DNA from 2 places in the Streptomyces sp. NPDC058632 genome. Region 2 is predicted to be linked to the other one. Evidence: riboswitches for the same ligand, from Rfam matches in the RefSeq annotation. Region 2 holds a riboswitch; the other holds the start of a gene.

Region 1 (14,516 bases), on a different contig from region 2:
ACGGCTTCAGCGCCTCGGCGATCACGTCCGCGACCTCGGCGAAGTCCTCGGCCGTGAAGCCGCGGGTGGCCAGGGCGGGCGTGCCGATCCGCAGACCCGAGGTGACCATCGGGGGGCGCGGGTCGTTCGGGATCGCGTTGCGGTTGACGGTGATGCCGACCTCGTGGAGCCGGTCCTCGGCCTGCTGCCCGTCCAGCTCGGAGTCGCGCAGGTCGACCAGGACCAGGTGCACGTCCGTACCGCCGGACAGCACGTCCACGCCCACGGCCTTGACGTCGTCCCGGACCAGGCGCTCGGCCAGGATGCGGGAGCCCTCCAGGGTGCGGCGCTGGCGGTCCTTGAACTCCTCGGACGCCGCGACCTTGAAGGCGACCGCCTTGGCCGCGACCACGTGCTCCAGCGGGCCGCCCTGCTGGCCGGGGAAGACCGCGGAGTTGATCTTCTTGGCCAGCTCGGCCGTGGAGAGGATCACGCCGCCGCGCGGGCCGCCGAGCGTCTTGTGCGTGGTCGTGGTGACGACGTGGGCGTGCGGGACCGGGTTCGGGTGCAGGCCCGCCGCGACCAGACCGGCGAAGTGCGCCATGTCGACCATCAGGTACGCGCCGACCTCGTCCGCGATCCGGCGGAACTCGGCGAAGTCCAGCTGCCGCGGGTACGCCGACCAGCCGGCGACGATCAGCTTCGGCCTGCTCTCCTTGGCCAGCCGCTCGACCTCGGCCATGTCGACCCGGCCGTCGTCGCCGACGTGGTAGGCGACGACGTCGTAGAGCTTGCCGGAGAAGTTGATCTTCATGCCGTGGGTCAGGTGCCCGCCGTGCGCGAGGTTCAGGCCCATGATCGTGTCACCGGGCTTGAGCAGCGCGAACATCGCGGCGGCGTTGGCCTGCGCGCCCGAGTGCGGCTGCACATTGGCGTGCTCGGCGCCGAACAGCTCCTTGACCCGGTCGATGGCGATCTGCTCGATCACGTCGACGTGCTCGCAGCCGCCGTAGTAGCGGCGGCCGGGGTAGCCCTCGGCGTACTTGTTGGTGAGGACCGTGCCCTGGGCCTCCATCACCGCGACCGGGGCGAAGTTCTCCGAGGCGATCATCTCGAGGGTGGACTGCTGGCGGTGCAGCTCGGCGTCGACCGCGGCGGCGACGTCGGGGTCGAGCTCGTGCAGGGGGGTGTTCAGAAGCGACATGCGGGTACGGCCTCCTCAGCCCTGGACGAAGGCGTCGTACTCGGCGGCGGAGAGCAGGTCGGCCGGCTCCTCGCCGGTCCGCACCCGGAACAGCCAGCCGCCCTCGAAGGGGGCCGAGTTCACCAGCGACGGGTCGTTCACCACGTCCTCGTTGATCTCGGTGACCTCGCCGGTGACCGGGCAGTACAGGTCGCTGACCGACTTGGTCGACTCCAGTTCGCCGCAGGTCTCGCCCGCGGTCACGGTGTCACCGACCTCGGGAAGCTGGACGAACACGACGTCGCCGAGCGCGTTGGCCGCGTGCTCGGTGATGCCGACCGTCGAGACACCGTCCTCGGCGGCCGACAGCCACTCGTGTTCCTTGCTGTAACGCAGCTGCTGGGGGTTGCTCATGACCTGGATTCTCCTGTACGCGGGGGATGTGCTGATGAGTCGGAAACTACGGCAACCTGCGCCGTCGTACGGCACCCGGCGCCGCCGGACGACGACGTGCGAAAGCCCGGAAGGCCGCGCCGGGGTCGTCTACGACGGTGTCACTTCTGCCGCTTGTAGAAGGGCAGTGCCACGACCTCGTACGGCTCGTGGCTGCCGCGGATGTCCACGCCGACGCCCTCCGTGCCCGGCGTCGCGTGCGCCACGTCGACGTACGCCATCGCGATCGGCCGGCCCAGCGTCGGGGAGGGCGCGCCGGAGGTGACCTCGCCGATCACCTCGCCGCCGGCGACCACCGCGTACCCGGCGCGCGGGATCCGGCGGCCCTCGGCGACCAGGCCGACCAGGGCGCGGGGCGGGGCCGCCTCGACGCGGGCGGCGGCCTCGGCCAGGGCGGCGCGGCCCACGAAGTCGCCCTCCTTCTCGAACTTCACCACCCGGCCGAACCCGGCGTCGAACGGCGTCAGGGAGGTGCTCAGCTCGTTGCCGTACAGCGGCATGCCGGCCTCCAGGCGCAGCGTGTCCCGGCAGGACAGCCCGCACGGGACCAGCCCGGCGCCCCCGCCCGCCTCGGTCAGCGCCTGCCACAGCCCGACCGCGTGCTCCGGCTTCACGAACAGCTCGAAGCCGTCCTCGCCGGTGTAACCGGTACGGGCGATCAGCGCGGGGACGCCCGCGACCGTGCCGGGCAGTCCGGCGTAGTACTTCAGGTTGTCGAGGTCGGAGTCGGTCAGGGACTGGAGGATGCCGGGGGACTCGGGGCCCTGCACCGCGAGCAGCGCGTACGCGTCGCGGTCGTCACGGACCTCGGCGTCGAAGCCGGCCGACCGCTCCACCAGCGCGTCCAGCACCACCTGGGCGTTGGAGGCGTTCGCGACCACCATGTAGTGAGGAGAACCGGCGTGAGGGGAACCGGCGTGAGGAGAACCGGCGTGAGGGGAACCGGCCCCGGTGTCCTCGAGCCGGTAGACGATCAGGTCGTCCAGGATGCCGCCGTCCTCGCGGCAGATCATGGTGTAGCGGGCGCGGCCGGGCTTGACGGTCCCGATGTTGCCGACCAGCGCGTGGTCGAGGAACCGGGCCGCCTGCGGGCCGGTGACGGTGATCTCGCCCATGTGGGAGAGGTCGAAGAGGCCGGCCCTCGTGCGCACGGCGTTGTGCTCGTCGCGTTCGGAGCCGTAGCGCAGGGGCATGTCCCAGCCGGCGAAATCGGTCATCGTGGCGCCGAGCGAACGATGCAGGGCGTCCAGTGCGGTCCGGCGGGGTTCGGTACTGCTCATCGGTCGGTCTCCCAGGGCAGGACAGGCGAGGTCGTTCCTCCCCATCTGTCATCGGAACCTGAGAGGTTCGCCATGACCGCCCGCGCAGGGGACGACCACGGTTTGCACCTTGGGTGGAGCCGCCGGAAACACGCGCGGCGGCCCGCTTTTCAGATGTGCCTCGCCCACGCGGTAACGGTGCCTGAGAGATTCAAGGGAGGGACTTGCTCCTTCGGCGCCCCGGCGGCAACGGTGCCGGGGACTCTCCCGCGCGGATTCAAACGGCCGGTATGCAGTTGGCGCCCACATCATTGCACGCATCGCCGGGCCGCGGCAGGGGGAGCCTTCCGAGAGGAAGCGCAGGGTGCTCGGGTGTTCACGGACGGCTGTGACAGGCCTGTATCGGGAAAGGGAAGGAATCCGGAAGCCCTCGGCGTTACCGTCCCTTTACACTCGGCGGGGAGACGGTCCGGTACCTGGCCACAGGGCCGGACCGCCCCCAGGGGAGGACTCACGGTGAACAAGGCCACGGCGTACGCCGCCACCACGGGCGTCGCGCTGCCCGAGCATCAGGCCCCCTCGGCCCGGGAGGCCTGCGCCGCCCTGCCCGCGCCGGCCGTCCGGGACCTGCGCGAGCGCGCCGGCCGCAGCCCGCACGCCCTGCTCTTCGGCCGCCGCGACCTCGTCGTGGTCACCGGACTGCCCGGCAGCGGAAAGTCCACCCTCATGCGGCGCGCGGCGCGCGGCACCCGCATCGACTCGCAGGACACCCGGGACCGCTGGGACCGCGGCATGCCGCGCCTCCTGCCGTACGCGGTCTACCGGCCCCTGGTCCGCCTCGCCCACTACACCGGACTGCGGCGCGCCCTGCGCACCGGCGAGGGCGTCGTCGTCCACGACTGCGGCACACAGGCCTGGGTGCGCCGCTGGCTGGCCCGCGAGGCCCGCCGCCGGGGCGCGGTCCTGCATCTGCTGCTGCTCGACGTCCCCCCGGAGCAGGCCCTGGACGGCCAGCGCGAGCGCGGCCGCGGGGTCTCCCGGTACGCCTTCCGGCGCCACCGCACCGCCATCGACCGGCTGCTGACGTCCGTGACGCGCGGCGACCTGCCCGCGGGCTGCGGCTCGGCGGTCCTGGCCGACCGCGACGCGGCGGACGCGCTGCACCGCATCGAGTTCGCGGACTGATCACGGGCCGCCGGCTCCACGGGGCCGTCGGCTCCACGGGGCCGCCGGCCGGTGGACGGGCCGCGCGCCGGGGTGCGGCAGCGGTTAGCCTTTCCAGCCACAGCAGTGGTCCCAGGCAGGCGGTAGGCAGATGGACTTCCCGGCGGGCTTCTCCGCGGACTTCCCGGCACAGACTCACCCCCACCCGCACGGCGGATGGCCCGGCAACGAGCTGGAGGAGGTGCTCTCCACCTCCCTCGGCGTCCCCTCGGCCGACGGCCGGATCATCGAGGTGCTGGGCCGCAGCCATCTGTGGATACCGCTGCCCAACGGCGGCGGACCGGACAGCGGCCCGCTGGACCTGCCCACGACGGAGATCGACGGCCAGGCGTACGTACCGGTCTTCAGCTCCGAGGAACAGTTCCGTCAGGTCGTCGGCACCCACATGTCGTTCACCGTCGCGCCCGCGGTGGAGTTCGCGCGCGGTCTGCCGCCGCAGGCCGGGATCGCCGTGAACCCCGGGGGAGTGGTCGGCCTCCCGCTGCCGCCTCCCGCCGTCGCCGCCCTGTGCCGCGCCGGACGCGGCCCGCTGGACGGCCCCGCGAGCGGCGGCCGGGTCAAGCTGTTCGAACCCGACTGGCAGGACGACCCGGTGGACTTCCTCGCCGCCGCCTCCGCGGAGTTCGACGCCCTCGGCGTCGTGACCACCGCCCGCCGCTGCCTCGCCGAGATCGAGACGGCCGACCCGGTGCTGTTCGTCGGCGTCGAACTGGCCCCCGCCGGACTGTCCCGGACCGAGGGCGACCTGCGGGCCGCGCCGACGGACGCGCTGGGCCGCGCACTGGGCCGCGAGCCGGTGAGGTGGCCCGTCAACCTCGTCCTCCTGGACGTGGCCCAGGACCCGGTCGGCCAGTGGATGCGCGACCGCGTCCGCCCCTTCTACCAGGGACAGCGGTGAGAAGGCCGCAGCGCTGCCGGAGACCGGTCGCCGACCGGCGGAGCTCCCCGGCGCCGGGAGGCGCTTAAGCTAGGTTCATCGGCTCGGGCGAGGGCGTTGTACGGGTGGCACGGAGGGGCGATACAAAGTGAGCGCTGGCACCGCGGCGGCCGGGCAGGTCGAGCACATGCTGCGCCAGGTGACACCCGGGCGTTACGACGCCTATGAGGCGTTGCTGCGCGCGCTCGCGACCCCCTCCTCCGGTCACGTCTGGATGCTGCTGTGGCACGGCCAGGCCGGCTCCCCGGACGCCCAGTACGGGAACATGGAGGTCGACGGCTTCGGCTACGCGCCCTGCGTCACCTCCGCCCAGGAGCTGTCCGCCAGCGGCTGGAACCGGTCCTACGAGGTCGTCGACGGCATCGACGCCGCCCGTACCCTCTACCCCGACCGCTACGGACTCTGGCTCAATCCGCACGCCCCCGGCGGCGGCCTCGGCATCCCCTGGCTCGATCTGCGCCGGCTCGCCACCGGGCTGGACCGCCAGCCCGCCGGACCCCTGCGGCTGTCCGAACCCGCCATCGCGATCCCGCAGTTCTACGCCCTGCTCGCGCAGAACGCGCACCGCACCCCCGCCGTCCGCTCGCTGCGCCGCGCCTGGGTGCAGCCGTCGCTCGGCGCCCCGTATCTCGCCGTCGGCCTGGACGTGTACGACACGTCGCCGCCGGCCGTGGACGCGGTGCGCGCGATGATGCAGCAGTCCCTCGGCGCGGTCCCGGACGGGCTCCCCGTGTCGACCGTCGCGATGTCCGACGAACACGACCCGGTCACGATGTGGCTGCGGGCCAACGCCCGCCCGTTCTACGACCGCGAGGCGCACGGCGCCGCTGCGCCTCCCGCCGCGGGCTCCGGCTACCCGCCCGCGCGTTAGGGCCCGACCGGCGGATCGTGCCAAAGACGCGGGGGCCGGCACGCCCTCCCTGGAGCTCTTCGAGCGGAGGGAGCCCCCAGCGGAGTTGCCGTCGGTCGCCGGCTCCCCCGCTCTCGACTGCGCTCGAGTGGGGCCCCATCGCGTCGACGCCCTCCTCCGCCTTGCGGCTGAACGCACCAGCCCCCGCTCGGCCCAGCGGGAGAGATACCGCCAGTCACCTCCGACTTGATCCGCCGGACAGGCCCTGGCGCTGACCGGGGCGTATGCGCGAGAGGCCGGTCCGGAAGGACTCGACCGCACCCTCTGTGCTGACTCAGCGTGACGGTGTCCGCGGAATGGACACACGGGCAGGCGAGGAGTACCGGCTCCGCCCCCGGGTGCTGATTTCGCGTCAGATTTTCGGCCATGTGCGCTCAGCTATGACCGGTCGACCGCCTGTCACCTGCGGTTTCACCCGTTCTTCACGCTGCCCGACGCCCTCTTCGAGGTTGCTGACGAGTTGTCAGATGTGTCTGAACGGTTAATTCATGACGAGGGGACGCCTGAACCGTCCCTTATGTCAACTGTTCAGATCTCAGGTGGGTATCACCGCTATCCGGACTGTTCTCGACTCGCTGTGAACATCTGTAGTGTTCGGCCGGTCAAGATGCATCCACATAGCGGACCCGGAGTGGCCCCAATATGCGCATACCCAAGTCCCGAGTCGCTCGGGCGATCACGGCCGCGGTGGCGGTCGGTCTGATCGCCACGGGCTGCTCCAGCGAACGGGACACTGACAACAAGAGCGACGGCGAGAAGGACACCTTCGTCTTCGCCGGTGCCGGTGACCCGGGCTCCCTCGATCCTGCCCTGGCGAGCGACGGTGAAACCTTCCGCGTGACGCGGCAGGCCTTCGAGGCGCTTCTGGAGCACGAGTCGGGCGGCAGCGAGCTCGTCGGCGGTCTCGCCGAGAAGTGGTCGAGCAACGACGAGGGCACCGTCTGGACCTTCGACCTCCGCAAGGGCGTGAAGTTCCACGACGGCGAGGCGTTCAACGCCGCGGCCGTCTGCGCCAACTACGACCACTGGTTCAACTGGACGGGCACCTACCAGTCCAGCGCGGTCTCGTACTACTGGCAGTCCATCATGGGCGGCTTCGCGAAGAACGAGGACAAGGAAACGCCCGAGGCGAACTACAAGTCCTGCACCGCGAAGGACGACAACACCGCCGTCATCGAGGTCAAGAAGCCTTCCGCCAACCTCCCCGGCGGCTTCTCCCTCCAGGCCCTGGCGATCCACTCGCCGAAGGCCCTCGAGGAGTACAAGAAGCAGGACGCCTCCGCCAAGGGCGACGCCATCACGTACCCCGAGTACAGCCAGAAGGCCGGCACGGTCGCCGGTACCGGCCCGTACAAGATCACGAAGTGGAACAAGGGCAACAAGGAAGTCTCCCTTGAGCGCTTCGACGGCTACTGGGGCGACAAGGCCAAGATCAAGAACCTGGTCTTCCGCACCATCGACACCGAAGAGGGCCGCCGTCAGGCGCTCCAGGCCGGTGACATCGACGGCTACGACCTCGTCGCTCCGGCCGACGTCAAGACCCTCGAGGACCAGGGTTACGGCGTCCCGACCCGTGGCGTCTTCAACCTCTTCTACGTGGGCATGAGCCAGGAGGCCAACCCCGCGCTCAAGAAGAAGGAAGTCCGCCAGGCCATCGCGCAGTCGATCGACCGGGAGAACCTGGTCAAGACCCAGCTGCCCGAGGGCGGCAAGGTCGCCGACCAGTTCATGCCCGACACGATCGAGGGCTACTCCAAGGACGTCAAGCAGTACCCGTACGACACGGCCGCTGCCAAGAAGCTCCTCAAGAAGGCCGGCCAGGAGAAGCTGAAGGTCGACTTCTGCTACCCGACCGAGGTCACCCGCCCGTACATGCCTGCCCCGCAGGACCTGTTCGAGCTGATGAAGGCCGACCTGGAGAAGTCCGGCATCACCGTCACGCCGAAGGCGATGAAGTGGGCCCCGGACTACCTGGACGCCACCGAGGCAGGCTCCTGCGACCTGCACATGCTCGGCTGGACCGGTGACTTCAACGACGGCTTCAACTTCATCGGCACCTGGTTCGCCGGGTACGACAAGCAGTGGGGCTTCAAGGACAAGAAGGTCTTCGACGCCGTGAACGCCGGCTCCAAGCTCGGCAACCACGAGGAGCGCGTGGCCGCGTACACGAAGGCCAACGAGGTCATCATGGACTACCTGCCCGGTGTCCCGGTCTCGTCCTCCCCGCCGGCCATCGCCTTCGCCAAGAACGTGAACCCGCCGAACGTCTCCCCGCTGACGCAGGAAGTCTTCGCCGAGACCTCGTTCAAGTAGGCGAGCAGTAGTCACCCAAGCACAAGGAGTCCGCCCGGCCGTCGCAACTCGGCGGCCGGGCGGGTCCGTTCATGTCACACATCACGTAAGAAAGGGGCATGCGGGGTGCTGCGTCTCGTCGTACGAAGACTGCTCCAGCTCATACCCACGCTGCTCGGCCTGTCGGTTCTGCTCTTCCTGTGGCTCGACCGGCTGCCCGGCGGACCCGCCTCAGCGATCCTGGGGGAAAAGGCCACCGAGGCCGAAGTGGCGCGCATCAACCGTGCGCTCGGGCTGGACCAGCCCGTCTACGTCCAGTACTGGCGCTTCCTCAAGCGCATCGCCGAACTCGACCTGGGTACCAGCACCCAGACCGGACAGCCGGTGTGGGACGAGTTCGTCCTGCGCTTCCCCGCGACGGTGGAGCTGGCCCTCCTGGGGATCCTCATCGCCGTAGCCGTCGGCATCCCGCTCGGCTACCTTGCCGCCCGCCACCGCGGCGGCTGGCTCGACGTCACCGCGGTCTCCGGATCGCTCGTCGGCATCTGTATCCCGGTCTTCTTCCTGGCCCTGATCCTCAAGCAGATCTTTGCCGTCGAGCTCGGGATCTTCCCCAGCTACGGACGTCAGGACACCGGCATCAACGCCACGAGCGTGACCGGATTCGCCGTCCTGGACGGCGTACTCACCGGGGAACTCGACGCCGCCTGGGACGCGATCATGCACCTGATCCTGCCCGCCGTCGCCCTGGCCTCCATCCCGCTCGCCGTCATCGTGCGCATGACCCGCGCCAGCGTCCTCGAGGTGCAGGACGAGGACTACGTCCGCACCGCCGAGGCCAAGGGCCTCAAGCGGAGCGTCGTGCGCAGCCGCCACGTGCTGCGCAACGCGATGCTCCCCGTGGTGACCGCGGTCGGCCTGCTCACCGGTTCCCTGCTGTCCGGCGCCGTCCTGACCGAGTCCGTGTTCTCCTTCGGCGGCATCGGTTCCTTCATCCGGACCGCGATCGACGGCCGCGACTATCCCGTGCTCGTCGGGTTCATCATGTTCATCGCGCTGGTGTATGTCCTGATCAACCTGCTGGTGGACGTGGCGTACAGCCTCATCGACCCGAGAGTGCGGGTGTACTGACGTGAGTGTCGCCACCAAGACCGAAAAGATTCAGCGGCTCGCGGAACTGACCGCGACCAAGGAGACCGGCACCGGCGCCAGCCTGTGGCGTGAGGCATTCCGCCGTCTCAAGCGCAGCAAGATGGCGATCATCGGCGCGGTCGTCATCTCCCTGTTCATCCTCCTCGCGATCGTCGGGCCCTACCTCGCGCCGTACGCCGCGACCGCCCAGACCTGGCGGGGCGAGGTCTTCCCCAACCGGGGCGAGTTCGTCGGCCCGCGCGGCGAGAACTGGTTCGGACTCGACCACCTCGGCCGGGACATGTTCTCCCGCATGCTGATCGGCGCCCGCCAGACGCTGCTCGTCGGCGTCGTCGCCACGCTGATCGGCCTGATCATCGGCTTCCTGATCGGCGGCCTCTCCGGAGCCGCCGCCACCCTCGGCGGCGACACCGGGCGACGCATCGACTCCGTCATCATGCGCCTCATCGACATGATGCTGGCGATGCCCTCGCTGCTGCTCGCCGTGTCCATCGCCGCCGTCATGGGCCAGTCACTGACCACCGTGATGATCGCCGTGGGCGTCGTCCAGATTCCGGTGTTCGCCCGGCTGCTGCGCGGCTCCATGCTGGCGCAGGGCGGCGCGGACTACGTGCTCGCGGCCAAGTCCCTGGGCGTGCGCAAGCGGCGCATCGTGGTCTCGCAGATCATCCCCAACTCGCTCAGCCCGGTGATCGTGCAGGCCACGCTCTCCCTGGCCACCGCGATCATCGAGGCGGCCGCCCTGTCCTACCTGGGTCTGGGCAACCCCGACCCGGCCATCCCCGAGTGGGGTGTCATGCTCACCCAGGCGCAGCGCTTCTTCGACAACGCGCCCTTGATGGCGGTCTACCCCGCTGTCGGCATCATCATCACCGCCCTCGGCTTCACCCTCCTCGGCGAGGCCATGCGGGAAGCCCTCGACCCGAAGCTGAGGGGCTGAACCACCATGTCTCTGCTCACTGTCGACGAACTGACCGTCACCTTCGGCGGCCGCGGCCGCAAGGAGTCCCGGGCGGTCGACGGCGTCTCCTTCGAGGTCGACCAGGGCCAGGTCGTGGGCCTGGTCGGCGAGTCCGGCTGCGGGAAGTCCGTCACCTCCCTGGCCCTGATGGGCCTGCTGCCCCACAAGGGCGTCACGGTCGGTGGCCGTGCCGAATTCGACGGTACGGACCTGTTCACCATGAACCCGTCCGCCCGCCGCGACCTGCGCGGCAGCAGGATGGCGATGATCTTCCAGGACCCGCTGTCCTCGCTCAACCCGGTCGTGCCGATCGGCGTGCAGGTCACCGAGATCCTGGAGCGCCACCGCGGGATGAAGGGGGAGGCCGCCCGCAAGGAGGCCGTCCACCTGCTGGACCGGGTCGGCATCCCCGACCCGACCCGGCGGCTCAAGGAGTACCCGCACCAGCTCTCCGGCGGTATGCGCCAGCGCGCGCTGATCGCCATGGCGGTGGCCTGCGCCCCCAGCCTGCTCATCGCCGACGAGCCCACCACGGCCCTCGACGTGACGATCCAGGCCCAGATCCTGGAACTGCTCAAGGAACTCGTGGACCAGGAGGGCACCGCCCTGCTGATGATCACCCACGACCTCGGGGTGGTCGCCGGCCTCTGCGACGAGGTCAACGTGCTCTACGCGGGCAAGGCCGTGGAGTCGGCCGGGCGCCGTGAGCTGTTCGCCCACCCGACCCACCCCTACGCGCACGGACTGCTGGGCTCCATCCCGCGCCTGGACGCTCCCCGGGGCGAGGCCCTCAGGCCCATCCGCGGCTCCATCAACGACCGCATCGCCTGGGCCGACGGCTGTGCCTTCGCGCCCCGCTGCGACCGGTACGAGATGGGCTGCCTGACCGGCACCCCGCAGCTCACCGAGCCGCGCGCCGCCGGTCACCAGGTGCGGTGCGTCAACCCCGTACTCGACGACGCGAAGGCCGAGGAGGTCCCCGCATGAGCCTGCTCGAACTGGACGGCGTCAAGGTCCACTTCCCCATCAAGAAGGGCGTGCTGTTCGACCGTACGGTCGGGCACGTCTACGCCGTGGACGGGGTGTCCCTGAAGGTCGAGGCCGGCGAGACCTACGGTCTGGTCGGCGAGTCCGGCTGCGGCAAGACCACCCTCGGGCGGTCGGTGCTGCGGCTCGTGGACATCACCGAGGGGTCGGTCGTCCTCGACGGCACCGACCTGGCGAAGCTGCCCGGCGAGGAGATGCGCCGCTTCCGGCGCCGGCTCCAGATGGTCTTCCAGGACCCGCTGGGCTCGCTCAACCCCCGGCAGAACATCGAGTCGATCCTGTCCGAGGGCATGGTCGCCCACGGCATCGGCAAGAACCAGGAGGAGCGCCGGGAGAAGATCAAGGCGATCCTGGAACGCGTCGGCCTGCCCTCCAACGCGCTGGCCCGCTACCCGCACGAGTTCTCCGGCGGCCAGCGCCAGCGCATCGGCATCGCCCGCGCGCTGGTCCTCGAACCGGACGTGATCATCTGCGACGAGCCGGTCTCCGCGCTCGACGTGTCGATCCAGGCCCAGGTCGTCAACCTCCTGGAGGAACTCCAGGAGGAACTCGGCCTGACCTACCTGGTGATCGCCCACGACCTCGCGGTCGTCCGGCACATCTCCGACGTGATCGGCGTGATGTACCTGGGCTCGCTGGTCGAGGAGGCACCGAGCGACACGCTCTACGCCGAGCCCAAGCACCCGTACACCAAGGCCCTGATGTCGGCCGTGCCGGTGCCGGACCCGGAGGTGGAGGACCGCCGCGAGCGCATCCTGCTCACCGGCGACCTGCCCTCCCCGGCGAACCCGCCCGCCGGCTGCCGCTTCCACACCCGCTGCCCCTGGGCCCAGGCCGAGAAGTGCGCGACCGAACGGCCGGAACTGCGGGACATCGGCGGCGGCCACCGGGTGGCCTGCCACTACACCGCCGAGATCGCGTCGGGAGAGCTGACGCGGACCCGGCCGACGGGCATCGAGGCCGTCACGAAGACCGAGGACGCGCTGGTGGAGCGGACCGAGGGCGAAGCGGAGGTTCCCGCCGCGCTCCTGCCGGCCGACTCGACGACCAAGCCGGACGCCGCGGTGGTCAAGGAGAAGGTACCCGCAGTGGTCGAGGTCCCGAGTGACCCGACGGCCGATGCCGTCGCGAAGGGCCACGACACCACGGGGCCGGACGCGTCCGGCAAGGGTTCGGCCGGGACCGGCTGACGGACCGCCGTGCTTCTCGGATTCCCGGAGCACCGGACGGAGCAGAACCCTCCGGTGGTCCGGGAACCCTCCGGGTCACCGCCCGGTGCCCGCCCGGATCGGTTCGCGCCTTCGCGGCCGGCCCGGCGGTCATCGGACGACCGGACCGCGGGTCTGATCCAGCGGCGATCGGCCGGGGAAGCGTCTGCCCCGCGGAGGCCTCGGCCGGCCCCGCTGATCGATCCACGGACAGCACGTTCGTCTCGCCCCTCGCCTTGCTTTGTAAGGCGAGGGGTTCTTGCTGAGTAAGAATGTGCGGGTGCTTCAGCAACTCTTCAGCCCGTCCCTCCTGCACGCGCTCGACCTGATCGGCATCTTCGTCTTCGCGATCTCGGGCGCCCTGCTGGCCGTGCGCAAGAACCTCGACGTCTTCGGCATCGCCGTACTCGCGGAGGTCACCGCCCTCGGCGGCGGTCTCTTCCGTGACGTGGTCATCGGGGCGGTGCCGCCCGCCGCCTTCACGGACCTGGGGTACTTCGTCACCCCGCTGTTCGCCGTGGTGCTGGTCTTCTTCCTCCACCCGCACGTGGAGCGCATCCAGAACGCCGTCAACTTCTTCGACGCCGCCGGGCTCGGTCTGTTCTGTGTCGTCGGCACCGTCAAGGCGTACGACTACGGGCTCGGCCTGACCGCCTCCGCCTGCATGGGCCTCGCCACCGCGGTGGGCGGCGGTGTGCTGCGGGACGTGCTCGCCAACGAGGTGCCCTCGCTGCTGCGCTGGGACCGCGACCTGTACGCGGTACCGGCCCTCGTCGGCGCCACCATGGTCGCCCTGTGCATCCGGTTCGACACGCTGAACGCGCTCACCAGCACCCTCGCCGTGATCACGGCGTTCGCGCTGCGGCTGCTGGCACTGCGGTACCACTGGCGGGCGCCCCGCGCGTGGCAGCGGCGCTCGACGGTCCGGGAGGAGGAGTAGGAGGAGGAGAGTCCAAAGCTACCGCTTAGTAGGTAACTCTTGTACTGTTCAGCCATGCCAGAAGCAGCCTCTGCCCCGGCCACCCGGGCCCTCATCGGCGACAGTGAGTTCGACCGCGACACCGCGGTCACGCCCCGCGAACCGGGCGTCTACGACACCGATCTCTCCGCCGGCTGGACGATCATCAGCGCCGTCAACGGCGGATACCTGCTGGCCGTCCTGGGCCGCGCCCTCGCCGACACCCTGCCGCACCCGGACCCGTTCACCCTCTCCGCGCACTATCTGACGGCCTCCCAGCCGGGCCCGGCGGTCGTCCGTACCCAGACCGTCCGCACCGGGCGCACCCTCTCGACCGGCCAGGCGTCCCTCTTCCAGACGGACGACCGGGGCCGTGAGGTCGAGCGCATCCGCCTCCTGGCCTCCTACGGCGACCTGGACGCCCTCCCCGACGACGTCCGTACGTCGGCCGAGCCGCCCGCGATACCGCCCATGGACCAGTGCCTCGGCCCCGAGGACGGACCGGCCCCCGTCGACGGCAGCTCCGCCATCATGGACCGGCTGATGCTCAAGCTGGACCCGTCGACCCTCGGCTGGGCCCTCGGGAAGCCCTCCGGCAAGGGGGAGATGCGAGCCTGGTTCGGGCTCGCCGACGGCCGGGACCACGACCCGCTCTCCCTGCTCCTCGCGGTGGACGCGCTGCCTCCCACCGCCTTCGAACTCGGGCTCAAGGGCTGGGTCCCCACGGTCGAGCTGACGGTGCACGTCCGCTCCCGTCCGGCGCCCGGCCCGCTGCGGGTGTCGATCACCACCCGCAACCTCGCCGGCGGCTTCCTCGAGGAGGACGCCGAGGCCTGGGACAGCACCGGCCGCCTGGTGGCCCAGTCCCGTCAGCTCGCCCGGGTACGCCTGGGCTGAGCGGTTCCACGCGGTCCTTCGCGGTGCGGCCGGCACGTCAGCCGGCCGCACCGTCG
Region 2 (14,516 bases):
GCGTGCGGTCATCTCCGCGTTGCAGGCCAGCGCCATCGACGTACGGGATTTGGAGAACGTACCGCTGCCCGTGGCCCGGCAGCAGACCGCGCGGGGCAGCGCGGGCGGCATCATGATCCGGACCACCCTCGGCGTGCCGGACTCCGTCGACATCATGTTCTTCGACGAGCAGGGCGCCGACCTCTCGCAGGGCAGCCAGCGCAAACTGGACCGGGTGTTCGCGCGGCAGGAGTACCGACGCGCGTTCCCGGGCGAGATCGGTGACCTGCACTTCCCGGCGAGCGTCTTCGACTCGTACACCGGCTCGCTGCTGCGGAACGTCGACATCACGGGAATCGCGGAGTCCGGGCTGAAGGTGGTCGTGGACGCGTCGAACGGCAGCGCGGGGCTCGTGCTGCCAAGTCTGCTCGGCAAGCTCGGAGTGGACTCGCTGACCATCAACCCGGGGCTCAACGAGTCCAGGCCGACCGAGACGGCGGATGTCCGGCGTTCGGGGCTGGTGCGGCTCGGCGAGATGGTGGCGTCCTCCGGTGCCGCGTTCGGTGTGCGGTTCGACCCGGTCGGTGAGCGGCTCTCCCTCGTCGACGAGAAGGGGAGGATCATCGAGGACGACCGGGCGCTGCTCGTCCTGCTCGACCTCATCGCGGCCGAGCGGCGCAGTGGCCGGGTCGCGCTTCCGGTGACCACCACCAGGATCGCCGAGCAGGTGGCGGCCTACCACGGCACCCAGGTGGAATGGACGACCACCTCGCCCGACGACCTGACCCGCGTGGGCGGTGAGGAGGGCACGATCTTCGGCGGTGACGGCAAGGGAGGTTTCATCGTTCCGGAGTTCAGCAGGGTCTACGACGGCACTGCGGCCTTCGTCCGGCTCATCGGTCTGGTGGCGAGGACGCAGCTCACGCTCAGCCAGATCGATGCGCGCATCCCACGTGCACACGTGATCAAGCGTGACCTGGCGACCCCGTGGGCGGTCAAGGGGCTCGTGATGCGGCGGGTCGTCGAGGAGGCCGGCGACCGCTTCGTGGACACCACCGACGGGGTGCGTGTGGTGGAGACCGACGGCCGCTGGGTGATGGTGCTGCCCGATCCGGCCGAGGCGGTCACCCACCTGTGGGCCGAGGGCCCCGACGACGCCTCTGCCCAGGCTCTGCTCGACGAGTGGGCATCGGTCGTGGACAGCGCCGGACGGTAGCCGGAAGGAGCGTCGGACGAGCGGTACGGGTGTGTGCCGGACAGGCGTCCCCAACGGGGCCTGTCCGGCACGCCTGTGGGCCCGTTCGGAGGTAGCGACCGCGGCATGCGACGATGTGCGGCATGCCGCAGCAACCCCCTGTTCGGAGCGCACCCCAGCGGCTACCGCGTCCGGACGCGTCCATGTCGTTGATCACCAACGTGATGGACCACAGCCTCGACGAGGGATACGCCGAGGCTGCCGCGCGGAAGCAGGCCGATGGTGACGGAGGTATGCCGAAGACCCTCAGGGCGAAACTGGGGCTCGCCGGCGGTCTGGTGCTCACGGCCCTGGTGGTGACCGTCGGAGCCGCGCAGGCCAGAGTGGAGGCTCCCGTCGTCGCCAAGGAGCGCGAGGAGCTGATCGAGAGGATCGACCGGGAGACCGAGGCGGCGGACAAACTCGAGGACGGCGTCGACGCCCTCCGTGCCGACGTGAGCGCGCGGCAGCGCGAGGCGCTCAGGCAGAGCGGTGAGAGCGACCGCACCGATGTGGTGGGCATCCTGGCGGGCGCCGTCGCGGTGCACGGCCCCGGCGTGAAGCTCGTGGTGAACGACGCCAAGGACACGAGCACCGGCGGGGACGGCGACGCCCGGTCGACCACAGGGTTCTCCGACACCGGGCGGGTCCGCGACCGGGACATGCAGCGCGTGGTCAACGGCCTGTGGGAGTCCGGCGCCGAGGCGATCTCCATCAACGGGCAGAGGCTGACCGCTCTTTCTGCGATCAGGGCCGCGGGGGACGCGATACTGGTCGACAACAGGCCGCTGGTACCGCCGTACACGGTCTTCGCCGTGGGGGACGGCCAGGAGCTGAGCAGCCGGTTCCAGAACAGCTCGGACGGGCTGTACCTGCATGCCCTGCAGGAGAACTACGGCATCCGTACCGCTCTCTCGGTGGAGGACGACCTCCGGCTGCCCGCCGCACCGAGTGTGATCGTACGAACCGCACAACCGATAACCGATAACGCACCTGAGGAAGGCACATCGTGATCGCCGTACTGGGCCTCGTCGTGGGAGTCGTGGCCGGCCTGTTGGTCAGGCCCGAGGTCCCGGCGGTCGTCGAGCCGTACCTGCCGATCGCCGTCGTGGCGGCGCTCGACGCCGTCTTCGGCGGGCTGCGGGCCATGCTCGACGGCATCTTCGACGACAAGGTCTTCGTGGTGTCGTTCCTGTCGAACGTGGTCGTCGCCGCGCTGATCGTCTTCCTCGGTGACGAGTTGGGTGTAGGTGCCCAGCTGTCCACGGGTGTGGTGGTCGTCCTCGGCATCCGGATCTTCTCCAACGCCGCGGCGATCCGCCGGCACGTGTTCCGGGCGTGAGACCGATGAGCGATCAGGACCACGAGCACGAGCAACCCCGTCAGGACGGCAGGATGACGCCCGAGCCGCAGGCCGGACCCCGCGCGGCCACCGGAGCCCACCGGGCGTCCCGGTCCCACCCCGCCTCGGCACCGCGCCCTGCTCCCGCGCCGCGTCCCGCTGCGGCATCCGGCGGAGGGCTCCGGAAGGAACTGCCCGACGAGGTGCCCGTAGGCGTGAGCAGGGCCGCGGAGTCCGCCTCCACGGAGGGGGCGGAGCCGCCGGAACGGCACGGATCCGGTCTGTCCGGACGGCAGCGGCTGGTGAACAGCCTGTGGCCGCCTCGGATCACCCGGGCCCAACTCGTCGTCGCTCTCCTGCTGTTCGGCCTGGGCTTCGGCCTGGCCGTCCAGGTGGCCTCGAACAGCGAGGGCGACAGTGCCCTGCGTGGTGCCCGCCAGGAGGATCTCGTCCGCATCCTCGATGAACTCGACGACCGCACAGAGCGTCTTGAGGACGAGAAGCAGGGACTCGAGGAGCAGCGCGACGAGCTCGAGAACAGCTCGGACCAGGCCGAGGAGGCTCGTCGGCAGACGCTGGAGAGGGAACGCCAACTCGGCATTCTGGCGGGCACGGTGGCCGCACAGGGTCCCGGCATCACGTTGGTCGTCGAGGACCCGAAGGGGATGGTCGAGTCGAACATGCTGCTCGACGCGGTCCAGGAACTGCGCGCGGCGGGCGCCGAGGCCATTCAGGTGAACGGCATACGGGTCGTGGCGGGCACCTACCTGTCGGATTCCGGTGACGGAGTGAGCGTCGACGGGAACAAGATCACCGCGCCCTATCGTTTCAAGGTCATCGGCAAGCCGCAGGACCTCGAGCCGGCGCTCAACATCCCTGGAGGAGTGGTGCAGACTCTCGAGAAGGAACAGGCCACCGCCTCGGTGGAGAGGTCGACCAAGATCGTCGTGGATGCCTTGCGACCGGCGAAGCAGCCTGGCTACGCTCGGTCGTCCTCGCAGTGAACCGGGGGTGCATGGAGGGCGACCGGCAAGGGCAAGAGGTTGCGGGGGGTCGGCGCACCGAATGGGTGGTGCGTGGTGGAAACTGTCTGGTGGATACGGACGTTGTGAGGATGTCCGGGTCGGCCAGTGTGTTCAGTCAGGGTTCGTCCTGCCCCACGGGCGGGTCTGTTTCGGTCAAGGGGAATCGCCCGTGAAGTTGTTTGGGAAGTTGTTCGGCAAGAGCGCGCGAGAAGGCCGCGGCAATGCGACCGCTCGTCATCGCGCACAGCCCGACGCGGAGGCGTCGCGTCCGCTGTACCGGGATCAGGCCGGAGCTCCCGGCGAGGACGTCGCGGGAGGCCAGGGCGCGCCGTCGGTTGACCCTGCGCAGTCGAGCGGCATAGGTTTCGGGCAACCGTCGGCCTCAGGTACAGGTGGAGGGTTCTCCGCCCCGTACCCGTCCCGGGCCCCCGGTGGGCAGGAGGATCCGTCCATGTCGGCCTTGGTGTGTACGAGATGCGGTAACCGCAACGCGGAGAACAGCCGCTTCTGTTCGAACTGCGGCGCCCCGCTCAGGCCCGGAGCCGTCCCGGAGCGTCCCTCCGAGACGACGTCCACCATCTCCATCTCCGGTCTCGAGGCGTACGACGCCGAGGTCACCGGCCAGACGCAGGTCCCGGCGCTGTCCCCGGAGGCGCAGGCGGCCGTCGACGCGCTGCCGATGGGTTCCGCGCTCCTGGTGGTGCGCCGCGGGCCGAACTCGGGCAGCCGTTTCCTGCTGGACGGCGATCTGACCACGGCCGGCCGCCACCCGCAGAGCGACATCTTCCTGGACGACGTGACGGTCTCCCGTCGGCACGTGGAGTTCCGCCGCAGCCAGGACGGTTCGTTCACGGTGGCCGACGTGGGCAGCCTGAACGGCACGTACGTCAACCGCGAGCGGATCGACCAGGTCGGTCTGTCGAACGGTGACGAGGTGCAGATCGGCAAGTACCGGCTGGTCTTCTACGCGAGCCAGCGGGGCTACTGACCCTCCCCGGACTCCGTCCGGGGCACCCTGACCCCAGGGAAGGTCCATGCTTCATACACCGAGCGGCGGTGCCGGGCACGGTACCGCCGCCGCGGAAACTGGACTGATGAGCATCGGCACAGTGCTGAACGTGCTGCGCGAGGAATTCCCCGAAGTCACCATCTCCAAGATCCGTTTCCTGGAGTCGGAGGGGCTCATCGAGCCGCAGCGGACCCCCTCGGGGTACCGCAAGTTCAGCGCCGGGGACCTGGAGCGTCTCGGCCATGTCCTGAGGATGCAGCGGGACCACTATCTGCCGCTCAAGGTGATCCGCGAGCACCTGGACGCCATGGAGCGCGGCGAGGCCGTCCCGCTTCCCGCGCTGTCCCGGCAGAAGGACGGGGAAGCGGGCCCCGAGCCGTTTGCCGACCCGCCCGCCACAGCGGCCCGGATCGGGCGGGCGCAGTTGCTGGCGGCGGCCGGCGTCGACCAGCGTCAGCTCGCGGAGTGGGAGTCGTACGGGCTGCTCGCGCCGGTCGAGGACGAGGTCTACGACGCCGAGGCGGTCACCGTCGCCGGCCTCATCACCGAGCTGGGGCGGTTCGGGATCGAGCCGCGGCATCTGAGGGCGATGAAGGCCGCCGCCGACCGGGAGGCCGGGCTGGTCGACCAGGTCGTCGCTCCGCTCAAGCGTCACCGCAACCCGCAGACCAGGGCGCACGCACAGGCGCGCACGAAGGAGCTCGCGGGCCTCACGGCGAAGCTCCACGCCGCGCTGGTGAGCTCGGCGCTCGGGGTGCGGCTGTCATGAGGACGAGTGCGGGGCGCGGAGGGCCGGATCGGCCGCCCGATCCGGGCCCGACTACCCAAACGTCCCGGGCACGGCCTAGGGTTGCTGTGTGAACGAGCTCGATGTCGTAGGTGTCCGGGTCGAAATGCCCTCGAACCAACCGATCGTGCTGCTGCGCGAAGTGGGAGGCGACCGGTACCTCCCCATCTGGATCGGACCGGGGGAGGCGACGGCCATCGCCTTCGCCCAGCAGGGCATGGCTCCAGCGCGCCCGCTGACCCACGACCTCTTCAAGGACGTGCTGGAAGCCGTCGGCCAGGAGCTCACGGAAGTGCGCATCACAGACCTGCGTGAGGGGGTCTTCTACGCGGAGCTGGTCTTCGCCAGCGGTGTCGAGGTGAGTGCCCGGCCGTCCGACGCCATAGCGCTGGCGCTGCGTACCGGTACGCCGATCTACGGCAGCGACACGGTGCTCGACGACGCGGGGATCGCCATCCCGGACGAGCAGGAGGACGAGGTGGAGAAGTTCCGCGAGTTCCTCGACCAGATCTCGCCGGAGGATTTCGGCTCCAGCAGCCAGTGAGAGGCGCCGGCCGTTCCGCCGGAATGCCGCTCGGAGCCGCGGTGCGTGAGAGCCTCACCCGGCCCGCACGGAGGGCATTCGGCTAGCCTTTCCCCGCGGCGGGGCACGGGAAACCACTCTTAGGGTGATTATCACTCGGCGTGCCGAGTGTGGCGATCGTTGACGCACCCTTGGTGACTGCCTACCGTCGAGGAGGCAGGTCAAGGACGGAGGTCGGCGTGAGAAGCACCGGCGACGGTACGGCTGGGGGTGCTCCCGGACATGGTCTCGGGGCGAGCGGTCCGTACCCTCCCCCAGGCTCTCAGCTCCGCGCGAGCGGGGCGTATGCCCATCACGGCAGCTCGGCCGATCCTGCTCCGCAGCGACCGGCGGCCGTGCCGAGCAGTGGAGGGGCGACGACGTCCATGGCGTCCGAGGAGATCGGCTACCGCGGCCCCACGGCCTGCGCGGCCGCCGGCATCACCTACCGGCAACTGGACTACTGGGCCCGCACGGGACTGGTCGAGCCCAGTGTGCGGCCCGCCCATGGCTCGGGGACACAGCGGCTGTACAGCTTCCGGGACGTTGTCGTCCTGAAGATCGTCAAGCGGTTCCTGGACACCGGTGTCTCGCTGCAGAACATCCGGACCACCGTCCGGCATCTGCGGGAGGGGGGCTTCCACGACCTGGAGCGCATGACGCTGATGAGCGACGGCGCCACGGTCTACGAGTGCTCCACACCCGATGAGGTCCATGCCCTGCTCCAGGGCGGCCAGGGAATCTTCGGGATCGCCGTGGGAGTGGTGTGGCGGGACGTCGAGAGCGCGCTCTCGCAGCTGCACGGGGAGCGTATCGACACCGGAGAGACACTGATCGGCCCCAACCCGGCGGACGAGCTGGCAAGACGGCGCAACCGCGCCGTATGAGCCGCTGCGCCGCACGAGTGGTCCGCCCCGACTGCGCTGTCCGTGCGGTGGGGACGGCCGGCGGCAGGCGGGGTGGGGCGTTGTCAGTGGCGTAGGGCAGCATCGGGGATGTGAGATCCGCGCCCACCGTCCTGCACCTCGACATGGATGCCTTCTTCGCCTCGGTGGAGCAGGCGTCCAAGCCGAGCCTGCGCGGGAAGGCCGTGGTCGTGGGCGGGCTCGGACCGCGCGGTGTGGTCGCCACCGCCTCGTACGAGGCCCGGCTCTTCGGGGTCCATTCCGCGCTGCCCATGGCGCAGGCGCGGCGGCTCGCGCCGAACGCGGCGTATCTGGTGCCCCGCTTCGCGTTGTACCGGTCGATCAGCGACCAGGTGATGGGGCTGCTGCGGGCGCTGTCACCGCTGGTGGAGCCGTTGAGCCTCGACGAGGCGTTCGTGGATCTGGAGGCCGGCGGGGCGGCCTGGGACGAACGGTCCGCGCGGCTGGCCGGGGCGAAGCTGCGCGCGGACATCCGGGCGGTCACGGGGCTCACCGGATCGGTGGGCCTGGCGGCCTCCAAGATGCTGGCGAAGATCGCCTCGGAGCAGGCCAAGCCGGACGGCCTGGTGCTGATCGAGCCCGGGACCGAGCGGGCCCTGCTGGCGCCGCTGTCGGTCCGGACTCTGCCGGGTGTCGGTCCGGCCACCGGTGACCACCTGCGGCGTGCCGGGATCCACACGGTCGGGGAACTTGCCGAGGCAGGGGAGGCCGAACTGGTACGTCTGCTCGGCAAGGCGCACGGACACGCCCTGCACGCCATGTCCCTGGCGCGGGACGAACGATCCGTGGTGGCCGAGCGGGAGACGAAGTCGGTGTCGGTCGAGGACACCTACGACGTGGACATCCACGACCGGGTGCGGGTCGGGGTGGAGGTCCAGCGCCTCGCCGACCGCTGTGTGCGCCGGCTGAGGGCGGCGGGACTGTCGGGTCGGACCATCGTGCTGAAGGTGCGCCGGTACGACTTCTCGACGCTCACCCGCTCCGAGACCCTGCGGGGGCCCACGGACGATCCGGCGGTGGTGCGCGAGGCGGCGGCGCGGCTGTTGGACTCGGTCGACACGACGGGCGGTGTGCGGCTGCTGGGCGTGGGGGTCAGCGGGCTCGCGGACTACACGCAGGAGGACCTGTTCGCGCAGGCGGCGGGGGAGAGGGAGAAGGAGCTGCTGGGCGAGGGGGCGGAGGCGGCCGCGCCCTCGGAACGGCAGCAGGCGGGCGCCGAACGGCGCTGGCCGGCCGGGCACGACGTACGGCACCGTGAGTACGGCCACGGGTGGGTCCAGGGCAGCGGCCTGGGGCGGGTCACCGTGCGGTTCGAGACGCCCGGGTCGGCGCCGGGGCGGGTGCGGACCTTCCGGACCGACGACCCTGCCCTGCACCCCGTGGACCCGCTGCCGTTGCTGGAGCGAAGACCTGGGGACGACAGGGAGAGCGCGGACGGCCCGAGCGGCAAGGAGGGCCGGGACGGTGAGGGCGGCCGGGAGGCCCGGGGCAGCCAAGAGGCGGCGGCTGGTGCGGGAGCGGCGGGTGTCTCGGATCCAGGGCCCTCGGGAGGGTAGGGCACGGGGCTGCCCTGGAGGTGGAACAGGGACGAGGACCGTGCGGGCTGTGCCCTCAGAGGCCGGACGGCGGGACAGCAACGGCACATGGGGGGACGGAGGACGTCAGGCGGAGTCGTCGCTGCCTGCGAGTTTGCCGAAGTCGTGGTCCGGGAGCGGAGGAGGGGCGGCGATGTCCAGGCCGTAGTGGTGGTAGAGCTGGAGTTCCTGCTCCGGGGAGAGATGACGGCCCACGCCGAAGTCGGGGGCGTCCTTGATCAGGGCGCGTTCGAAGGGGATGTGGAGGCCGCCGTCGATCAGCTCGCTCGGCTCCAGGGGGACGAAGGCGTCCCGGCTGAACAGACCGGTGCGTATCGCCGCCCACTCCGGCACGCCGGTGGCGTCGTCGAGATACACCTCGTCGATCGTGCCGATCCGGGTGCCGTTGCGGTCGAACGCCTTGCGGCCGATCAGGTTGCGCGGATCGATGTCGGTCTGCACGGGCCCTCCACTGGTCGCAATTGCGCACATCACTCGTCAGCACTACAAAACGGCAGAATCGGCCCGACGGCCACTCGAACCTCCGGCTCCCGCCCTCGCTGGTACGCTGGCAGCGGCTGCTGACCCCGTGCGGGAGAGTCCTCCAGGCACCATCGGAGGGCGCCGAAGGAGCAAATCCTCCCCGGAATCTCTCAGGCCCACGTACCGCATGGACGAGGTCACTCTGGAAAGCAGAGCGGGTGTCGACGGCTTCCGCTCTCACCGACGGTGAAAGCCGGCTGCCCCGGGCGGTTGGTGAAACTCTCAGGTTGAGATGACAGAGGGGGAGGCCGTCCGGGCACCCGTCATGGTGCCCCTCGAAGGTCGTCAGACCAGGAGGCCTCCGCACATGACCACCCATCGCACCCCCCTTTCCGAGCTCGAACAGGGAACACCCTTCGAGCAGCGTCACATCGGCCCCGACCACGAGGCCCGCGCCAAGATGCTCGCGCAGGTCGGTTACGGCTCGCTCGACGAGCTGACGGCCGCCGCGGTCCCGGATGTGATCAAGAACGCCGACGCGCTGGACCTGCCGGGTGCCCGGACCGAGCCCGAAGTGCTGGCCGAACTGCGATCGCTGGCCGACCGCAACGAGGTGCTCGGCTCCATGATCGGGCTGGGGTACTACGGGACCTTCACGCCGCCCGTCATCCTGCGGAACGTGATGGAGAACCCCGCCTGGTACACGGCGTACACGCCGTACCAGCCGGAGATCTCGCAGGGGCGGCTCGAGGCGCTGCTGAACTTCCAGACCGTGGTCGCCGAGCTCACCGGCCTGCCGACCTCCGGGGCCTCCCTGCTCGACGAGGGCACCGCTGCCGCCGAGGCGATGGCGCTGTCGCGGCGCATGGGCAAGAACAAGAAGGGCCTGTTCCTGGTCGACGCGGACGCGCTGCCGCAGACCGTCGCCGTCATCGAGACCCGGGCCGAGCCGGCCGGTGTCGAGGTCGTTGTCGCCGACCTGGGCGAGGGCATCCCCGCCGAGGTGGCCGAGCGGGAGATCAACGGCGTGCTGATCCAGTACCCGGGCGCCTCCGGTGCCGTGCGCGACATCAAGCCGGTGATCGACCAGGCGCACGAGCTGGGCGCGCTCGTCACCGTTGCCGCCGATCTGCTCGCCCTCACGCTCCTGACGTCCCCCGGCGAACTCGGCGCGGACATCGCCGTCGGCACGACGCAGCGCTTCGGCGTGCCGATGGGCTTCGGCGGACCGCACGCCGGATACATGGCCGTACAGGAGAAGATGGCGCGCAGTCTGCCCGGCCGGCTCGTCGGTGTCTCCGTCGACGCGGACGGGCACAAGGCCTACCGGCTCGCCCTCCAGACCCGTGAACAGCACATCCGCCGTGAGAAGGCCACCAGCAACATCTGTACCGCCCAGGTGCTGCTCGCCGTCATGGCCGGCATGTACGCCGTGTACCACGGCCCCGAGGGGCTGCGGACCATCGCGTGGCGCACCCACCGCTACGCGACGGTCCTCGCCGAAGGGCTGCGGGCCGGTGGCGTGGAGATCGTCCACGGCGCCTACTTCGACACGCTGACCGTACGGGTCCCGGGGCGGGCCGCCGAGGTCGTGGCCGCCGCCCGGGACAACGGCGTCAACCTGCACCTCGTCGACGCCGACCTCGTCTCGATCGCCTGCGACGAGACCACCACGCGCGACCGGCTCGCCGCCGTGTGGAGCGCCTTCGGCGTCGAGGGTGACGTCGAGTCCCTGGACGCGGCCGCGCGGAACACCCTCCCCGGCGCCCTGCTGCGCACCGACGAGTACCTGACGCACCCCGTCTTCCACCAGCACCGCTCCGAGACCGCGATGCTGCGCTACCTGCGCAGGCTCGCCGACCGCGACTACGCGCTGGACCGCGGGATGATCCCGCTGGGCTCCTGCACCATGAAGCTCAACGCGACCGCGGAGATGGAGCCCATCACCTGGCCCGAGTTCGGGCAGCTGCATCCCTTCGCGCCGGCCGGACAGGCCGAGGGTTACCTCACCCTCATCCACGAGCTGGAGGACCGGCTCGCGGAGGTCACCGGCTACGACAGGGTGAGCCTCCAGCCCAACGCGGGCTCCCAGGGCGAACTGGCCGGGCTGCTCGCCGTACGCGGCTACCACCGGGCCAACGGTGACGAGCAGCGCACCGTCTGTCTCATCCCGTCCTCCGCGCACGGAACCAACGCCGCCAGCGCCGTCATGGCCGGTATGAAGGTCGTCGTCGTGAAGACCGCCGAGGACGGCGAGGTCGATGTCGACGACCTGCGCGCGAAGATCGAGCGGTACCGCGACGAGCTGTCGGTGCTGATGATCACCTATCCCTCCACGCACGGTGTGTTCGAGGAGCATGTCGCCGACATCTGCGCGGCCGTGCACGAGGCCGGCGGCCAGGTGTACGTGGACGGCGCGAACCTCAACGCGCTGGTCGGGCTGGCCAAGCCCGGACACTTCGGCGGGGACGTCTCGCACCTGAACCTGCACAAGACCTTCTGCATCCCGCACGGCGGCGGCGGTCCCGGCGTCGGCCCGGTCGGCGTGCGGGCGCACTTGGCGCCGTACCTGCCCAGCCACCCGCTGCAGCCCGAGGCCGGGCCGGAGACCGGGATCGGGCCCATCTCGGCGGCACCGTGGGGCTCCGCGGGTATCCTCCCCATCTCGTGGGCGTACGTCCGGCTGATGGGCGGCGAGGGGCTCAAGCGGGCCACCCAGGTGGCGGTACTCAGCGCCAACTACATCGCCAAGCGCCTCGAGCCGCACTACCCGGTGCTGTACACCGGTCCCGGCGGGCTGGTCGCGCACGAGTGCATCATCGACCTGCGACCCCTGACCAAGGCGACCGGCGTGAGCGTGGACGACGTGGCCAAGCGGCTGATCGACTACGGCTTCCACGCGCCGACGATGTCGTTCCCCGTGGCCGGGACGCTGATGATCGAGCCGACCGAGTCCGAGGACCTGGCCGAACTCGACCGGTTCTGCGAGACGATGATCGCGATTCGCGCGGAGATAGAAAAGGTCGGCTCCGGTGAGTGGCCCGCGGACGACAACCCCCTGCGCAACGCCCCGCACACCGCCGCCGCGCTCGGCGGGGAGTGGGAGCACGCGTACAGCCGTCAGGAAGCCGTCTTCCCGACCGGCGTGAGCACCGCAGACAAGTACTGGCCGCCGGTCCGCCGTGTCGACCAGGCCTTCGGCGACCGCAACCTGGTGTGCTCCTGCCCGCCGCTCGAGGCGTACGAGGACTGACGCGGCGGGAGAACCTGCGGGAGAACCCCCTACCGGGGAGTGGAAGGGCCCTGTTTCGGCCAGGTGGCCGGGCGGGGCCCTTCGCCGTACCTCCGACCTGCCCTGTGGGGTCAGAGCAGGGTCTGGGTGGGACCGGGACTGCTCCCGCGTGTCAGACGCGGTCGATATGGACGTTTGTCGACTTCACTCGGGCTGTGGCCTCCATGCCGACCTCCAGCCCCAGTTCCTCGACGGCCTCGCGGGTCAGCAGCGAGACCAGCCGGTGCGGGCCTGCCTGGATCTCGACCTGGGCGGCCACGTCTCCGAGCTTGATCGCGGTGACGATGCCGGGAAAGGCGTTGCGCGTCGAGGTGTACGGCGTGCCCTCCTCGGTCGCGCCGGCCTTCGCGAGGTCGACCGAGAACGCCGCCAGGTCCTGCCCGTCGATGAGCCGCCGTCCGCCTTCGTCGCGGTGGGTGGTGACCCGGCCCGCGTCCGCCCAACGGCGGGCGGTGTCCGGGCTGACGCCGAGCAGACGCGCTGCCTGGCCGATCGTGTAGGACTGCATGCCGATCACGATAGGGCGGGCGGTGGAGCCGGACGGGGCGGGGGCGATGAGAGGGAGCGGCCCCGGCGCCCTCCGAGCGTCAGGTTCGTCGGATCCAAGTCCACCGACCAGCTCTCCGGCAACCCCGTCGGACTGCCCGGGCCGTGGGCCGGCTCCGACTGCACGGCCCTGTTCTCGTATGACTACGGCGAACGGACGTGTAGCGCTGTGTGACGTTCGGAGCTGGATCTGGCGCGAGAGGCGGCGGTACAGCGGTTGGCGATAGCGCCGGTTCCGCTTCGAGGTCGGCTTATCAGACTTCTGTCACCTGACGGCCCGCCAGGGTGGTGCTGCGGTAAATACCGGATTCACTGCGGCGGACCTCTATCGCGATCATCGCGACCTGCGGCGGGCCGTTTCGCCCGCCGGGGCGAGGTGTACGCATTTACTGCGGCAGCGTCGGGAGGGCGGAGCGGGCGTGACGATCGAACCAGTGACCGAACCCGGGAGCGGGAGCGCGCTCTGGATGCCGCGCGCCCGGGTGGTACCCCTGTCCGCCCCGCCCGCGTCGTACACCGCGGCGGTCGAGCGGTACCTCACCGGCGCGGGCATCGCGAAGTCCTCCGCGCGGATCTACCGGATCTCGCTGACGACGTGGGGATGGATGCTCGCCGGCGAGCCCGCGCCGACCGGCCCGGCCCGCCGAGGAGCGAAGCCGCCCGTCTTCCCCCTCGCCGCGATCGACGACCCGGCGCTGCCGGAGGTGCCGGCCGAGCCGGCCGCCGCGCGGGCGGACGAAATGGACGCCGGCACCGTCAACCGGGAGCTGTCCATCGCGCGCAGGGCGATCGGCTGGTGGCAGAGGCAGGGATGGATCGAAGGCGATGCGACGACCGGCATCGAGCGGCGGCCGGCGCCGCCGGACCGCACCAAGGCCCTGGCCGAGAACCAGATCACCTCCCTGTGGTGCCTGGACGTCTCCCTGCGGGAGAAGACGTTCTGGAGGATGCTCTACGAATCGGCAGCCCGCGCCGATGAGGTGCTGTGCCTGAACGGCGAGGACCTGTGTCCGGCGGACAAGCGCGGGAAGATCATCGCAAAGGGTGGGGCGACGGAGTGGATCCACTGGCAGTCCGGCACCGCCCAGCTGCTGCCGCGCCTCATCGCCGGCCGCAAACGCGGGCCGCTGTTCGTCACCAGCCGAGCCGAGAATCAAGCCCCCGCCCCAGGAGAACGGCCAGGCTCTTGAGCGGCCAGGACGGCAGGAGCACCTGACGAGCCGTTTCGGGCGTCGTCGCGGTGCGGGGGACGAGCCGAACGCAGGCGACCATCCCGTGGGTCCTCACCAAGGTCTGGGGTACCACGACCGCCGCGGCAGCAGCCATGTCGTCCGGCATAGGCCGACGCCTCGCCGAACCGCTGGCGTATCGCTTAGCGGGGCCTGAGTCCGTCGACGACGACGTCCAGCATGCGGTTTAGTTGGGGGCGCTGCTCGGGTGCGCCGGCTACGGAAAGCAAACCGGCGAGGATGCCGCCTACGTCGGTCGGGTCGATGTCGCTGCGCAGTTCTCCTGCTGTGGCGCCGGCCTTGAGCACCATCGCCAGGACCTGCTGGACCTCGTCACAGACCGGTCCGGTGCCGAAGCGGCCGGAAGCGCTCATGGCGACCAGGGCCTCGCAGATGCCGCGTCGTTCGCCGGCCCAGTCGGCGAATCGGAGCATCCACGCGTGGAGGGCCTGTGCGGGCGGCTCGGTAGCCAGCAGGGTGCGCGCGTCTTCGCGCAAGGGGCGGATCTGGTCCCGGTAGACCTCTTCG

Evidence for each region. A riboswitch is a leader RNA that binds a small molecule or an ion and turns the genes downstream of it on or off. The one in region 2 is predicted to bind glycine.
Region 1: linked by a shared signal. The riboswitch ahead of gcvT (glycine cleavage system aminomethyltransferase GcvT) and the one ahead of gcvP (aminomethyl-transferring glycine dehydrogenase) in region 2 are both predicted to bind glycine.

What each region holds. Positions count from the first base shown of each region.
Region 1 is NZ_JBHXQZ010000014.1:40,162-54,677, reverse strand. Features, by position in the region: gene glyA (serine hydroxymethyltransferase) at 1-1,183, opposite strand, end outside; gene gcvH (glycine cleavage system protein GcvH) at 1,199-1,576, opposite strand; gene gcvT (glycine cleavage system aminomethyltransferase GcvT) at 1,717-2,895, opposite strand; glycine riboswitch at 3,055-3,154, opposite strand; gene ACFWVE_RS08235 (AAA family ATPase) at 3,391-4,059, shown strand; gene ACFWVE_RS08230 (enhanced serine sensitivity protein SseB) at 4,190-4,996, shown strand; gene ACFWVE_RS08225 (enhanced serine sensitivity protein SseB C-terminal domain-containing protein) at 5,163-5,906, shown strand; gene ACFWVE_RS08220 (ABC transporter substrate-binding protein) at 6,588-8,258, shown strand; gene ACFWVE_RS08215 (ABC transporter permease) at 8,364-9,368, shown strand; gene ACFWVE_RS08210 (ABC transporter permease) at 9,370-10,329, shown strand; gene ACFWVE_RS08205 (ABC transporter ATP-binding protein) at 10,336-11,337, shown strand; gene ACFWVE_RS08200 (ABC transporter ATP-binding protein) at 11,334-12,587, shown strand; gene ACFWVE_RS08195 (trimeric intracellular cation channel family protein) at 12,886-13,545, shown strand; gene ACFWVE_RS08190 (thioesterase family protein) at 13,600-14,460, shown strand; gene ACFWVE_RS08185 (TetR family transcriptional regulator) at 14,498-14,516, opposite strand, start outside.
Region 2 is NZ_JBHXQZ010000073.1:24,927-39,442, reverse strand. Features, by position in the region: gene ACFWVE_RS25185 (sugar phosphate nucleotidyltransferase) at 1-1,195, shown strand, start outside; gene ACFWVE_RS25180 (DUF881 domain-containing protein) at 1,378-2,226, shown strand; gene ACFWVE_RS25175 (small basic family protein) at 2,223-2,555, shown strand; gene ACFWVE_RS25170 (DUF881 domain-containing protein) at 2,609-3,559, shown strand; gene ACFWVE_RS25165 (FHA domain-containing protein) at 3,621-4,568, shown strand; gene ACFWVE_RS25160 (MerR family transcriptional regulator) at 4,615-5,358, shown strand; gene ACFWVE_RS25155 (bifunctional nuclease family protein) at 5,447-5,920, shown strand; gene ACFWVE_RS25150 (MerR family transcriptional regulator) at 6,139-6,825, shown strand; partial or broken gene ACFWVE_RS25145 (DNA polymerase IV) at 6,936-8,306, shown strand; gene ACFWVE_RS25140 (PRC-barrel domain-containing protein) at 8,526-8,900, opposite strand; glycine riboswitch at 9,021-9,117, shown strand; gene gcvP (aminomethyl-transferring glycine dehydrogenase) at 9,289-12,174, shown strand; gene ACFWVE_RS25130 (molybdopterin-binding protein) at 12,326-12,721, opposite strand; gene ACFWVE_RS25125 (site-specific recombinase) at 13,179-13,949, shown strand; gene ACFWVE_RS25120 (TetR/AcrR family transcriptional regulator) at 14,132-14,516, opposite strand, start outside.